2 regions of the Desulfitobacterium sp. LBE genome follow, and region 1 is predicted to be linked to the other one. Evidence: riboswitches for the same ligand, from Rfam matches in the RefSeq annotation. Region 1 holds a riboswitch; the other holds the start of a gene.
What was found. A riboswitch is a leader RNA that binds a small molecule or an ion and turns the genes downstream of it on or off. The one in region 1 is predicted to bind molybdenum cofactor.

Region 2: linked by a shared signal. The riboswitch ahead of DESLBE_RS02925 (molybdopterin-binding protein) and the one ahead of DESLBE_RS18025 (iron ABC transporter permease) in region 1 are both predicted to bind molybdenum cofactor.

What each region holds. Positions count from the first base shown of each region.
Region 1 is NZ_VLKD01000001.1:3,787,832-3,794,920, forward strand. It holds gene DESLBE_RS18015 (sodium-translocating pyrophosphatase) at 1-1,394, shown strand, start outside; gene smpB (SsrA-binding protein SmpB) at 1,587-2,057, shown strand; molybdenum cofactor riboswitch at 2,484-2,643, shown strand; gene DESLBE_RS18025 (iron ABC transporter permease) at 2,745-3,776, shown strand; gene DESLBE_RS18030 (ABC transporter ATP-binding protein) at 3,779-4,570, shown strand; gene DESLBE_RS18035 (molybdopterin-binding protein) at 4,587-5,843, shown strand; gene DESLBE_RS18040 (ABC transporter substrate-binding protein) at 5,945-7,078, shown strand.
Region 2 is NZ_VLKD01000001.1:611,961-619,049, reverse strand. It holds gene DESLBE_RS02930 (VWA domain-containing protein) at 1-923, shown strand, start outside; gene DESLBE_RS02925 (molybdopterin-binding protein) at 1,165-2,187, opposite strand; molybdenum cofactor riboswitch at 2,180-2,332, opposite strand; gene DESLBE_RS02920 (Crp/Fnr family transcriptional regulator) at 2,469-3,173, shown strand; gene DESLBE_RS02915 (4Fe-4S dicluster domain-containing protein) at 3,178-3,774, opposite strand; gene DESLBE_RS02910 (DMT family transporter) at 3,919-4,836, opposite strand; gene DESLBE_RS02905 (AraC family transcriptional regulator) at 4,861-5,685, opposite strand; gene DESLBE_RS02900 (M42 family metallopeptidase) at 5,883-6,893, opposite strand; gene DESLBE_RS02895 (M42 family metallopeptidase) at 6,917-7,089, opposite strand, start outside.

The sequences.
Region 1 (7,089 bases):
ATGTCGGGGATAATGTGGGTGATACCGCCGGGATGGGAGCCGACCTGTTTGAATCTTATGCTGCTACCACCATTGCGGCGATGCTGATTGGCGCTGTAGCTTTCAAATCCCTAGGAGGGGGAGTTTCCGGACTTATGCTGCCGCTGATGATCGGTATCGCGGGAATACTTTCTTCGATTATCGCCAGCTTTTTCGTGCGCACCGGGGAAAATGCCAACCCTCAAACGGCTTTAAACAAAGGCTTATGGGGAACTAACCTTCTAACGGCCATTGCTTCCTACGCCATCGTCCAATTGATGATCACTGAACCTGTCTATGTCAGTGAAAGCTTAACGCTGACTGCTAACAATATATTTATTGCTATTGTCTGTGGATTGGTTGTGAATATTCTGATCGGTTTATTGACCGAGTACTATACTTCGAATCAGAAGGCTCCTGCCCAAGCTATTGCCAAAGCTTCTGAGACCGGTGCCGCCACCAATATTATTCAAGGTCTGGCTACCGGAATGAAGAGTACCGCTCTTCCTGTTGTCGTGATCTGTGTTGCTACTTATGTTTCTTTTGCAGCAGCCGGTATCTTTGGTATTGCTATGGCTGCTATGGCCATGCTTTCTACTGCCGGTATGGTTGTAGCCATCGACTCCTTTGGACCTGTTGCCGATAATGCCGGCGGTATCGCAGAGATGGCTGATCTGGATCCCAGTGTCCGCAAGACCACGGATAAACTGGACTCTGTAGGGAACACCACTGCTGCGGTGGCGAAAGGATTCGCCATCGGTTCCGCGGCCTTGACAGCTTTAGCTCTCTTTAATGCTTACTCTGAGCTTGCTCATCTGGATCGAATCGACATCCTGGTACCCACCACGATTATCGGTCTCTTCATCGGAGCTGCGCTGCCCTTCCTCTTCTCTGCTTTTGCTATGGAAGCTGTAGGTAAAGCTGCTTTCGAAATGATTGGTGAGGTCCGCCGTCAATTCCGTGAGATTCCTGGTCTTATGGAAGGAAAGGCTAAACCGGATTATCGTGCTTGCGTGGATATCTCCACTAAAGCTGCTATTCGTCAAATGATTGTTCCTGGACTCTTAGCCATCGGCTCTCCGATCCTGGTAGGATTTTTACTCGGTAAGGATGCTTTAGGTGGAATGCTGGCCGGTGGAACAGTTTCCGGATTGCTCATGGCCATCTTCATGGCTAACGCCGGTGGAGCCTGGGACAATGCCAAGAAGTATGTTGAAGCCGGAAATCTCGGCGGTAAAGGAACCCCCACCCATGCTGCAGCTGTCATCGGGGACACTGTAGGGGACCCCTTCAAGGATACGGCCGGTCCGTCCTTAAACGCCTTGATTAAGGTTATGGGTACGATTTCTCTGATTATCGCGCCGCTCTTAATTTAAAACGACTTAGGCTGGGAAGCAGGGGAGTAAGTTCCCCTGCTTCTTTTTTGCACTGAGCCGGGCAGGAAGGCTGTGGGGGAAGAGAGACTGGGCCGGACGGCGGCCTCTGCTGGAAAAAGGCGAAAGTCTATGTTATACTGAGGATCTGAAAGTTTACACTGTACGTGATAACTCATAGAGAGGAGGAGCTTTGTGGCATCTGAAGGGATAAAAGTCATCTCTGACAATCGAAAAGCCTATCATGATTATTTTGTGGAAGAGAAGCTGGAAGCCGGAGTTATCCTCACCGGAACCGAGATCAAATCCATTCGCAACGGGCGTGTCAATCTCAAGGACAGCTATGCCCGGATCGAAAACGGTGAAGTCTGGCTTTATCAGCTGCACATCAGCCCCTATGAGCAGGGGAACCGTTTTAATCATGATCCCCTGCGCAAGCGCAAACTCCTCCTTAACCGCTCCGAGATCATCAAGCTGGTCGGGAAAGTGCAGCAACAGGGCCTGACCCTGATTCCCACCAAGATTTATCTTAAGCGTGGCCTGGCTAAGATCGAACTCGGGGTCTGCCGGGGGAAAAAGAACTACGATAAACGCCAGGATATTGCCGAACGGGATGCTAAACGTGAGATTGAACGGCACTTCCGGGATCAGGGCAAAGGATATTGATCAAAAAGACTTCTCAATGCGGCTTACAACGCATAGGGGAGTCTTTTTGATGTTCATCCCACATTTCCTCCCGAACTATGTCCGTTTCTTCAGAAGATCATACATTCGCACTTCTCTGCCGGTGCCCTCTTTTGTTATTTCACACTATCTTTCTGAGACAGGCTCATATTTTTGTTTTTGATTTTAGGTGGTTTCGAATTTCTTAAATTTACTCGCCAGGAGAATTGGTAATATCGGGAAAAGGCCAATTGCTGAAAGCTGATAGAGACTAACAAAAACTAATAACAAACAATAAAAGGAATAAATATCAATGGAATATAAACTAATCAAAACTAATTTAAAATGATATAAACTAATAAAAATTAATAAATGTTAATATTTTTTTATAGAATTAGCTATTTATTAGTGATATAATGATGACCATAATTTTATATGAGTATCCGAGCCTGCCGACCTATCCCTTAGTTTACGGTTTTCAGGCCTGAACAGTATCGCTGCGCGCCTTGGCAGCGCGATGCAGGTTCACGGGGTGGTATTGGAAACGATGCCGCCTTCCACGTTGAGAAGGAGAACACAAGACTTGTGCATCTATCATTGCTGATAGGTGTTGTTGCGGCTGTATCTTTCGAGACGGGAGATACGGCCTTTTTATTTAGAGATTTTTGATTTGATTTTGGAGGAAAGTTTATGGTCAATTCAGAGCGGCAAAAAAAAATACGGGCGGCACATCTTAGACTGATGATTTTAGCTGCTATGCTGATTATCGTTTTTTTGGTCTCATTCAACATTGGGCGCTTCGAGGGCATTCCCTTCAAGGAGACTGTTTTAATCATGCTCTCGGCGGTTTTTCCGATTGAAGCAACCTGGCCCCAAAACCATGAAACGGTGGTTCTCTTTATCCGCTTCCCGCGTATTATGGCCGCGGTTCTGATCGGTGCAGCTTTGGCTCTGTCCGGCGCATGCTACCAGACAGTGTTCAAAAATCCGCTGGTTGCGCCGGATATTCTCGGTGCTTCCGCCGGAGCGTCATTGGGAGCGGCCATCGCTATCTTCAGCGGTCTTGGCTATTTTTATATTCAGCTGTTTGCTTTTGTTTTCGCCTTGGGAGCGGTGGCCTTAGCCTGCCTGGTAGGCACACGCATCAAGCGGGACCCTTCTCTGTCTCTTGTCCTCTCAGGCATCTTTATCTCCTCCCTGGCCAGCGCCATTGTCTCTTTGATCAAGTTTCTCGCCGATCCGAGGGACAAACTGCCCGCCATTACCTATTGGCTGATGGGGAGCCTTTCCAATATCACTCTTACTAATATCAAGTGGGCCATCATCCTCATGCTGATTGGCGCCATACCCCTCTTTTTGGTACGGTGGCGGCTCAATGTTTTATCCATGGGCGATGATGAAGCCAAGACTCTCGGCATCGAGACAAAGCAGCTGCGCCGTCTTGTGATCGTCTGCTCGACATTATTAACAGCGGCTTCGATTTCCATCGGCGGCTTGATCGGCTGGGTGGGCCTCGTCATTCCCCATTTGATGAGAAGGTTGGTGGGACCGGATAACAAGGTGCTTATTCCGGCAACGGTCATGGGTGGCGGTGTCTTTCTTCTCCTGGTGGATAATGTGGCGAGATCCCTCACTGCCGTGGAGATCCCCCTGGGCGTGCTCACCGCGATCATCGGCGCTCCGTTTTTTATCGGTCTTATGATGTACGGAAGGGAGGGCTAGACATGCTCTTTGCATTAAAGGACGGTGTTTGCGGTTATTCTGCGCACAAACCGGTTCTCAGGGATATTAACTTCACCCTGACAGACGGAGAAGTTCTTTGCCTGCTGGGCGCAAACGGTGTCGGGAAATCTACCCTGTTTAAGTCGATGCTGGCTTTGATCCCAATCCTTGGCGGTACCCTCAGTATCGACGGTGAAAACATCCTGCGCTGGTCCCGGGCCAAAATCGCGCAAAAGATCGGCTATGTCCCTCAATCGACGAACCCCCCTTTTTCCTATTCGGTCATGGATGTCATCCTGATGGGGCGCGCTGCCCATCTCGGCATGATGTCTTCCCCCAAGAAGGAGGATGAAGAGATTGCCGAATCCGTTGTGGAACGTCTCGGTATTCAGTATCTGGTCAACAAGCGGTATCTGGAGCTGTCCGGGGGCGAAAAGCAACTCGTATTGATCGCCCGGGCTCTTACTCAGCAGCCCCAGCTGCTGATCATGGATGAGCCAACCACCGCTTTGGACTTTGGCAATCAGCAGCTGGTTCTGAATCAGGTCCATCAGCTCTCCCAACAAGGTCTGGGCATTATTATGTCTTCTCATTTTCCGGATCATGCTTTCCTTTACTCACACAAGGTCCTGATGCTCAAAAATGGCGGGATCTATGCCATGGGTGCTCCTGCTGAAGTTATTTCCGAGCAGACGTTGCGCGATCTGTACCGGGTGGAAACCAAAATCATTGCCACCGGAATTATCTCCAACACCACCGGGTCTGAAATCAAGGCCTGCATTTCGATCACCTAAAGGAGGAACGATTGCTTTGCAAACATGCGATCATCCCTGCAGCGCTTGCCAAAGCCGCTGCCACCGGCAGAATACTTCGGCAGCGACCAAAAAAGACGCTTTAGCCAAGCTCGCTTTGGCGGCTGATTTTTCCCTCGGCGTGGAACAGATTTCGCTTGCCGAGGCCCTGCACCGGGTCATAGCCCAGGATGTCCTGGCGGTCTGGGATTCTCCCGTTGCAGATTATGCAACCCATGATGGGATTGCCATAGTTCGTGAAGAGGCGGGTGCTTCAGTCTCCGCCCTTCTTGCGCCTGACCGCTTTCAGATCGTAGGGATGGGCAATGTTATCCCTGAGCCTTTTGATACGGTGCTGGCCTACGAACTCTGTTCCTTTCAAAGTGATGGCAGTGTCCGGCTGCTGGGCCTATCCGAAAAAGGGGAAGGCATCATCCGCCGCGCTTCCAGCATTCGCAAAGGCGAGTTGGTTTTGGGAAAAGGCTTTCTTCTGGAGCCGCGCCATCTGGTGATTCTCCGCTACAGCGGGATCGAACAGGTTTCTGTATATTGCAGGCCGACCGCAGCCATCATTCCGGTGGGAAGCGACCTTACCCTTCCGGGAATAACACCTGCCCCAGGGCAGTACCCGGAAGCAGACGGCATACTGGTGGAGTCTGTGATCCGTTTATGCGGCGGTACAGCCAGGCTGAGGCCCCCTGTCCAAGACGATATGGCGGCCTTGAAAGGTGCTGTCCAATCCGAACTAACCGCTTGTGATATGGTGGTGCTTATCGGCGGCGTTGGCCTGGGTGGAGAAGGTTACCGCGATTTTTCCCGGGCTGCTGTCGAGGATTTAGGCTCGGTTCTTGTTCATGGCCTATCCTTCGGCCCGGGTGGCAAAGCAGCTCTACTTGGTGTCATCGACAACAAGCCTGTTATCGGAATTCCTGGTCCTCCCCACGCCGCTATCTTGGTGACGGAGGAGCTTATTCCGCCGATTATGGAGCTGTTTTTGGATATTCCCTGCTATGAACGGCCTGTTATTACCGCCGAGGCGGGAGTTGATATTTCCGCTAAAAGGACAAGTGACTTTTTTCCCCGTGTCCGTCTCAGTTCAGACGATGGACGCTATATCGCAAATCCCGTCCGTATGGGAGACAACATCGAGACCTTTGCCCGGGCTGAAGGCATTGCCCGTTACCGGCGGGGAATGGAGTATCCTAAAGGTTCTCCTGTAGAGGTGGAGTTGCTTTATAGCGAAAGACAGCTCTCCCGGCAGCTTAAAAAAGAATAAGAAGAGTGCCGGACTATGCCTCAACGGTAGTTTTGCAATGTGTTATTTTTAGGGGAACATATTGCTTAACATATAAAATTTCAACAAAGAGGAGATTAAACATGTTAAAGAAGATGAGAAAGAACGTCGCTTTATTGCTTGCCGCTGCTTTACTGCTCGGGTCTCTCGCAGGATGTTCCGGCACGAAAACTGCCGCTCCTGCGGAACCTTCTGCCCCTGCCGAAGCCTTTACCCGTGAAATCATTGACATGGCAGGCAACACCGTAACCATTCCTGCCCAGGTGAATAAGATAGCCGTTACTTCGTGGAAAGGGGCTTTTGGTTCCCTTGCCCTGCTCGGTCAGCTCGACAAAGTCACCGTCATGGCGGACACGGGCCGTTACACCTGGCTAAGGCAAGCTTTCCCCCAGATCAAGGATATTGCCAACTATGGCTCATTTAATGATGTCAATGTTGAGGAGCTTCTCAGCGCAAACGTCGACATCATTATTTCTCCTGAACAGGCTGCCGATGCCAATAAGAAAATGCAGGATTTAAACATGCCTGTTTATGTCGACGGGGTTACCCCTCCTGATGCGAAATCCGTTCTGGCCGTTGCCCAGGCTGAAATCAACGCCATGGCAGATGTAACGGGGACAAAGGACGTGGCAGACGCTTACTACAAGTGGCAGAATGATCTGCTGGCTGAAATTGAAAAACGGGTTGCCACCATTCCTGAAGCTGACCGCAAGACGGCTTTAGTGGTTCGTACGACGATGGATGAAGTGTTCTGCGAAAACATTTCCTTAGGTTATGGCGTAGTCCTGGCCGGCGGTAAGCTGGCCACAGAAGGTATCAATCAATACTACACTAAGGTCGATCCGGAAGAGATTGTTAAATGGAACCCCGATTTTATTTTCCAGCAGATCGTAACCAGCCCTTATGGAGAAGAAATGGCCCAGTTCTACAACAACTGGAAAAAGGATGAGCGCTACAAAAATCTTACTGCCGTGAAAAATGGAGACTGCTATATCATGCCGATGGGCATCGTTCAATGGTCCGGCGATATTGAATTTGCCCAAGGAGTTCTGTTGATGGCCAAGATGATGTATCCTGAGGTATTTGCAGACATGGATGTTAAGAAATATGCTGAGGAGTTCTATCGGCAATTCCTGGGCTATACCATGACTGATGCCGACTGGGCGGTGATGGCGCCTAACTTTGCCGGGGCCAAGACAACAGGTCTTTCTAAATAAATTTCTTGAAG
Region 2 (7,089 bases), 3.2 Mb from region 1:
TCATCCTGGGGCAGTCAGGGTTTTTGACTTGGTCCAATTCTTTGGAGCTGGCTAGAGAGCGGGGGGAAGTCCCGGAAGACCAGTGGCAGAAATTCGAAGCTTATCAGGACTTCTGGCAGCGCCGGATTCACCAGGTTCTTTGGCAGGAACGTTTATCCGAGCAGAATCGCTGGGACAGCTTCCGTGAAATAAATTGGCGCTTTAAGCCCCTCAATTCATTTACCGCCGCTGAAGAAGGGATGGTCCAGCAAGCCCTCCGGCAGATGGGTAACCAATTGGCCGTTCATCGGGGCTTGCGGAAAAAGAAAGCTTCCCGGGGCAGGCTGCGCATCTCCTCTTTGCTCCAAGAAATGGTGCGGGGTAATGGAGCCGTCTTTCGCTTCGAGTATGAAACTCCCGCCTTAAAGCATCCCGAGCTCATCGTCTTATGTGATGTATCCAACTCTGTGGCTCCTTTTTCGCAATTCCTTCTCTACTTATGCCAACGTATGAAATCCCGCTTTCGTAAAGTGCGGCTTTACCTTTTCATCGATGGCATCTGGGATATCACCCATGAAGAATGGCTGGCAAGCGGCGACTCCATGGCCGAGATCCGTTCCTGGGGCCGTAAGCATTCTTCCGGCTTTACCGATTATGGCAAGGTATTTAAAGACTTTGCCCGGGATGTCCTGCCTTCACTTTCCACCCGGGGAACCCTGTTGATTATGGGAGATGGCCGCAACAATTTCCGCCCGGCCCAAGCAGACTATCTGCAGGAGATCCAAGGGAAGATTAAGCATGTCTTCTGGCTGAACCCCTTGGCTGAAAAGGATTGGACTTTGCCGGACAATCTTATGAACGAGTACAGAAACTATTGCACCCGGGTTTTTCCCTGCCGGAACCTCAGTGATCTATGGCAGATCTCTAAAAAAGTCTTCTCCTGAAGAAGCGGCGCCAGCTCTTTTATCAACGGTCCATTGCTCAGCCAAATTGCCAACAGGTTGGTAATTTGGCTGAGCAATGGTTGTAAAAAAAGGGAGCCTCGCCAACTGCTTTAAATTACCTAAAGCCGTTGGGCGAGGCTCCCTTACCTTGCACTATCAGAAAGTATAAGGGCAACCAGCGACTTCGCCTCCTTCGTAAGTATGCGTTTAAGGCACGGCGAAGCCGGGTTTTCTTTAACGCTTATTTGCCGAAGGGACAGTGAGGATAGGTACATTCCGGACACTCCAGGCACAAGCCGCCATGACCGTATTTGGCAATTTCCAGGCGGGTAAGCCGCTCACCGGCCAGAATGCGGGTGGCCACCAGGTCAAAGACCGTTTTTCTTGAGTACATGACACATCCGGGCAATCCCAGAATCGGGATATCATCCAGGTAAGCCAGCAACAGCATGGCTCCGGGAAGAACAGGAGTGCCATAAGTGATCAACTCTCCCCCCAGACCTTTGATGGCTGTAGGGGTTAAATCATCGGGATCCACGGACATGCCGCCGGTGACCAGGACCATTTCCGCGCCTTGTTCGATATGCTCGCGGATGCGTTCCTGAATCATCTCCACATCATCGTCGGCGAAGGTTTGCCCCAGCAGGACAGAACCCCATTCAGCCACTTTTCTTTGCAGAACCGGTCCGAATTTATCCTGGATACGGCCATGGTATACTTCACTTCCCGTGGTCACCACCCCAACCTTTTTGGATTGCAGGGGGCGGATTTGCAGAATGGGTTCCTCGAAGCGGCGGGCGATTCCTTCCGCTTCGATCACGACATTTTCATCAATCATCAAAGGAACTACTCTGGTCCCGGCTATCTTCTGCCCTTTCTTCACCGGGCGGTGATTATGAAGGGTGGCAAGAATAATATATTCCAAAGAATTAAGGGCGTAGATCCCTTCTTCCGAAGCATAGATTAAACCATCCTCTTCAGCAATCAGATTGACCTTTCCCTCTTTCGTTTCACTGAAAGAAAGCCCCGGACCGGCCACAGCCTTGGCCAGGCGCTCCGCCGCTTCATCTTCGTGAATAAGACCCGGAGTCTGATCCCAGACAAAAATATGCTCTTTTCCCATACTAAGCAGGGTGGGAATATCCTCTTCTTTGATCACATGACCCTTTCTAAAGCGGGCGTCTTTTGTTTTTCCTGGAATAATTTGTGTCAGATCGTGCATAAGCACCGATCCAATCGCATCCTGTACTTTAACCTTCTGCATAGGGGTTCCTCCTTTTCTTTACGGAAGGCATGTTCATTTCTAAGCATACCCTGGTTTCAGATATTTCTGAAACGGCCAAAATTCCGTAGATAGCGTCAGACTTGCTTCAGTCAGTAGGAAATATGGCTCGGCCATTCCCTATTATAAACCATAAGCAGCAATCAGGGAATGTCTCACTGCTCAAGAAAATAGTTTTTTCTACTTTTAAAGGGTTTCTGCCAAGGAATAGAGAATTTTCTTCATAATAAACTTCTATGATAGTTTATGAGAGGAAGAGAAGTATGGCTAGTAATATCACCGGGTTTGAACTATTTAAAAGCAATCCTAACTGGCAGGAACTGCCCGATTCATTTTGGGAGTTTTGTTCTGCTCATGGACGGGTTCGCCATTATGCAGCAAAGCAATTCCTTTTCTTTTTCGGAGAAGAAAGCAACTCAGTTTATTTTTTGCTCAAAGGCCGCATTCAAATCCTGCTTATGAGTGAATTTACCGAAAAAATTTTCCGGATTCTGCAGCCGCCCGCATTTTTTCCGGAAGTTGTTTTAGATAGTAAAACTTATCCTTATGCAGCCCTCACTGCTGAAGCCTCCGATGTTTTCGTTTTGGATCGCAAAGCACTGGTCCAATATTTTAAGGAAAATCCTTCCACCCTTCTGCCTTTTTATCAAAACATGGCTTTGGATCTCCGCAGAGCCTACCGGCAAATCAAAAACATCGCTCTGGGGGATGCTCGTTCCCGGCTGGGGGCCAAACTCTTTGCCCTGGCTCATGTCCACGGCCAGGAGACCCCTGAGGGAATTCTGATCACTGTTCCTCTGACCGCTACCGAGCTGGCGGGAATGTGCAGCTTAGCGCGGGAATCCGTGAGCCGCATCTTAAGCGAATTGCGGGATTTAGGAATACTTAAAATGGAGAAAAAACAAATCACCATCAGCGATTTAGAGCAACTGAGGAGCTGGATTCACGAACGCCAAAACTCTTTGTAAAACCTTACAGATGCGGTCGGCGGTCCAGAAAATGAGTAAGCCTTTCCTGAGGCAGGCCATTGTCTATATAGTCTTCAAGGATGCGGCCAATGATCCGGGGAAGTTCAGAAGTCTGGAGCTTTTCCCTGGACAATCGCGCCAATTGGGGATGCCTTCCCAGGCGTCCGCCGAGATGAAGAGTCCATCCCGATTCCCCAGGGAGGATTTTGCCTGTGGGGCAGGAACGGACACAATCCCCGCAGCCAATGCACTTCGTCGGCTCAAATTCCAGCTCTCCCTGCCAGGATAAGGCACCTTCCTGACAAGAACGGCAGCAGGCCTGGCAGCCCGTACACCTTGCCTCCGTGAGCTTAGGCATAAGAAAACCAGTCAGACCGATATCTTTGATTTGGGGCTGGGAACAAGCGTTAGGACAACCGGCTATGCTGATCTTCGGTAAATGATGATAATGAATCACCGGAAACTTTTGCTTCAAATGGGATAATAAATCCAGATTCTTGAGCATCTGCTCTAACTGTTGGTGTAATAAAGACCAGTCCTGAGCAGATTTACCGCAGTTTCTCCGGCAGTGCTCCAGGACAAAGCCAGGATGATCGATCATTATGCCTCCTCCATTGCTCATCATTTGAACTTATTGTACCATCCTCAGACTCTGGTGTTGTGTTTTGGGTCACACTTCTCAAGTTCACAGCGGCAAATAAAAAGCATAGCCATTTGACTATGCTTAAAATGTCATTTGGGGTTGCTAAGCTTTACTCGCTTCTGTCTGCTGAGGGATATGCCTGCCTTTCCTCTCCGAAATCAATAACCCTGTTAATGTCAGTACAATTCCCAATACTGAAACTCCGGTAATTTCCTCACGCAGCACAATTACGGCAGTAATAACGGTTATGACGGGAACCAGATAAATATAGACGCTGGTTTTGACTGCGCCCAATAGTTTCACCGCCGAGTTCCAGGTCACAAAGCAAAGCGCCGATGCCCCCAACCCTAAAAACAGAATATTGAATAGGTTATTTGGTCGTGTTAATTCAGTTATGTCCGGATTGAACCCCAATATGCATAAAGCGGGTATCATAAACACCAACCCATAGAAGAAAATTCTCCGTGTTGCCTGAATGGTGTTGTAGTGAAACCCGCTTATTTTCTTGGTCAGCACAGAATAGGCGGCCCATACCACGGCAGCTAAAACAGCCAGTATATCTCCCAAGGGATTCAGTTGCAGGTTGTTGCTTCCGTTAAAGCTGATCAGGATAATCCCGACAACAGCAACGCTAAAACCTATAAAAAACCGCACTCTCAGTTTCTCAGTATCTAAAAACAGATGAGCAAACAGGGCGGTAAAAAAAGGTGAGATTGCGACAATTACCCCTACATTGGAGGCGAAAGTATAGGTTAATGCTATATTTTCAAGCAGGAAATACAGGGTAACCCCGCATAAACCGGCGGCGGCAAAATATAGATCCTGCTTTCTTTCCCTGATCCTGAGCCTATGAGGATAAGCGAGGAGCAAGATAAGAAAACCAATCGCAAACCTTAGGAACAGTATTTCCACAGGCGTTATGGATTCTAAAAGCAACTTGGTGGATATAAAGGTTGTACCCCAAATAAAAATCGTCATAAATGCCAGCAAATGTCCTTGAAGCTCTTTTCTTGTGTCCATGAAACCCCTTTCCATTCAAAAAAATCAGCTTTGAGAATCCTTAAAAATGCTCATGTATTGTTTTGGGGTTAGCCCGATAAACTTTTTGAAAAAGTTAGAAAAATGGCTTTGATCGGTAAACCCGGTCTGCAATGCCACGTCAATGGGCAACATCCCCCTCTCCAGCATTTTCTTTGCTTTATCAATCCGTATCGTTTCCAAATAGCTATAGGGAGAGATGCCTTTTTGCTTTGTAAAGGAACGAAGCAGATAGTATTTGCTCAGCCCGGTCAAATTGCCTAAGTCGGCCAGGGTGATAGTTTCCATGTAGTGTTTTTCTAAGAATTCACAGATAGCCCGTGCTTCCGCGCTTTGTTCTGCAGTTGCAGTCGTTGCTGCCTGATCTGTATACTCTTCTATGAGCTGCGCTAAAAGGAAAAAGAATAGTTCTTCTTTCCTGAAATCTTTTTCTTCCTCCATAAGCATTTGGTGCAGCTCCCGGAGTATAGTAACCAACTCGCTATGAAAAACGACTTGAGAGGTAAAATAAGGCAAATACTCTTCCCCTTTTATTTCCAAGACCGCCTTGCTCATAATTTCCGGCTGGATATTGATACAGCGATAATCCAATGTTTTGCCGTCAATTTGTTCGCAAATATGATTGTCGCGGGGATTGAAGATCAGAAGATCACCCGGCTCAATGGTATATTCCTTATTTTTGCAGGATAAAAACCGCTGACCTTTTTCAATAAACCCAATCACATAATACTCATGAAAATGGTTGGGAAACTTCTGCATAATCCCTTGAAAATGATAGGCTTCAACCTTTAATTCCGGGTCATATTTTACGATTCTCATTTCCTGTTTCATACAATTCATCCTCCTTTCTCAGGTATCTGATCGTTAGTGTACCACAAGCGGCAAGGGCGTTCTTGTATGATATTGCCCTTTACCTGTCCTGGAGATCTTAAATACAAAAAGCCGGATTCCTACCAAATCTATAGTGGGAATCCGGCTTTCCACTCTCTATAATGAATGCTGAACAAAACAACCAATGGCGGATAAGCTTACAATTCAGCAGGTCCTTCCAGGAGAGCCAGCAACAATTGGGCCGCGCCCTCAATATCCCCTTGGTCCACCGTTTCCGAAGGACTATGAATATAGCGGGTAGGAATGGACACGACCCCGGAAGGGATCCCTCCTTTGGTGAGATGGATGGCCCCGGAATCTGTACCGCCAAATTCGAGAACCTCCCATTGATAAGGGATGTGATGCTGTTCAGCGGTTTGCGCCATCCAGGACTTGATCTTGGGATGGGTAATCATGGAGCGGTCAAATACCTTGATCGCCACCCCCTGGCCCAGCTTCACATCCATAGGGTGGGACTTGGGAGTGTCCCCTGTTCCGGTAACATCCACCGCCAGGGCTAAATCGGGTTCCAGGGCAAAGGCTGCCGTTTGGGCACCGCGAACTCCCACCTCTTCCTGTACTGTAAAGACAAAATACACTTCATGCTGGGTTTGCAGGCGTTTCAGCACTTCAATAGCGATAAAGCAGCCCACCCTGTCATCCAGAGCTTTGGCAGTCAGGCGCTTGGCTTGTTTGTGGAAGCTTCCCACAAAGACAGCGCTTTCTCCAACCTGCACCTTAGCTTTACTTTCCTCTAAGGAGGTGGCTCCGATATCAATATAGAGCTTATTCAGCTTTAAATCGGTGGGTTTTTCAAGCTTCTCAACGCCAATGGTGCCCATGAGCCCGTTTTGAAACTGAACGCGGCGGTGGGGCAACCCCTGAATCGAGACACCGCCCAGGGGGGCAAAACGCAAAAACCCCTTTTCATCAATATGGGTGATCATCACTCCGATTTCATCGGCATGGGCGGCGATCATAATTTTTTTGCCTGTTCCCCGGCGTACCGCCATAAGATTTCCCAAGGCATCTGTGTTTATCTCATCGCAGTAGGGGCGGATTTCTTCAGCAATCAGCGAATTTACATTGCCTTCAACACCCGATGGACCAAAACATTGGGTTAATCGTTCCAAAAGTGTATAATCCAAAGGTTTGTGATCGTATGGCATGGAATGTCCTCCTTTAATCTCATTCAGCGGAAAGAAAATTCATGGGGAATCGCCTTTAAGATACCATCCACTAAATTCAGGGTATGCTCAATATCCTTTTCGGCCAGGACAGAGGCTGTGGAATGAATATACCGGCAAGGGACACTGAGGGCGATAGTGGGAATGCCTTCACGGCTCAGATGAATTCTGCCGGCGT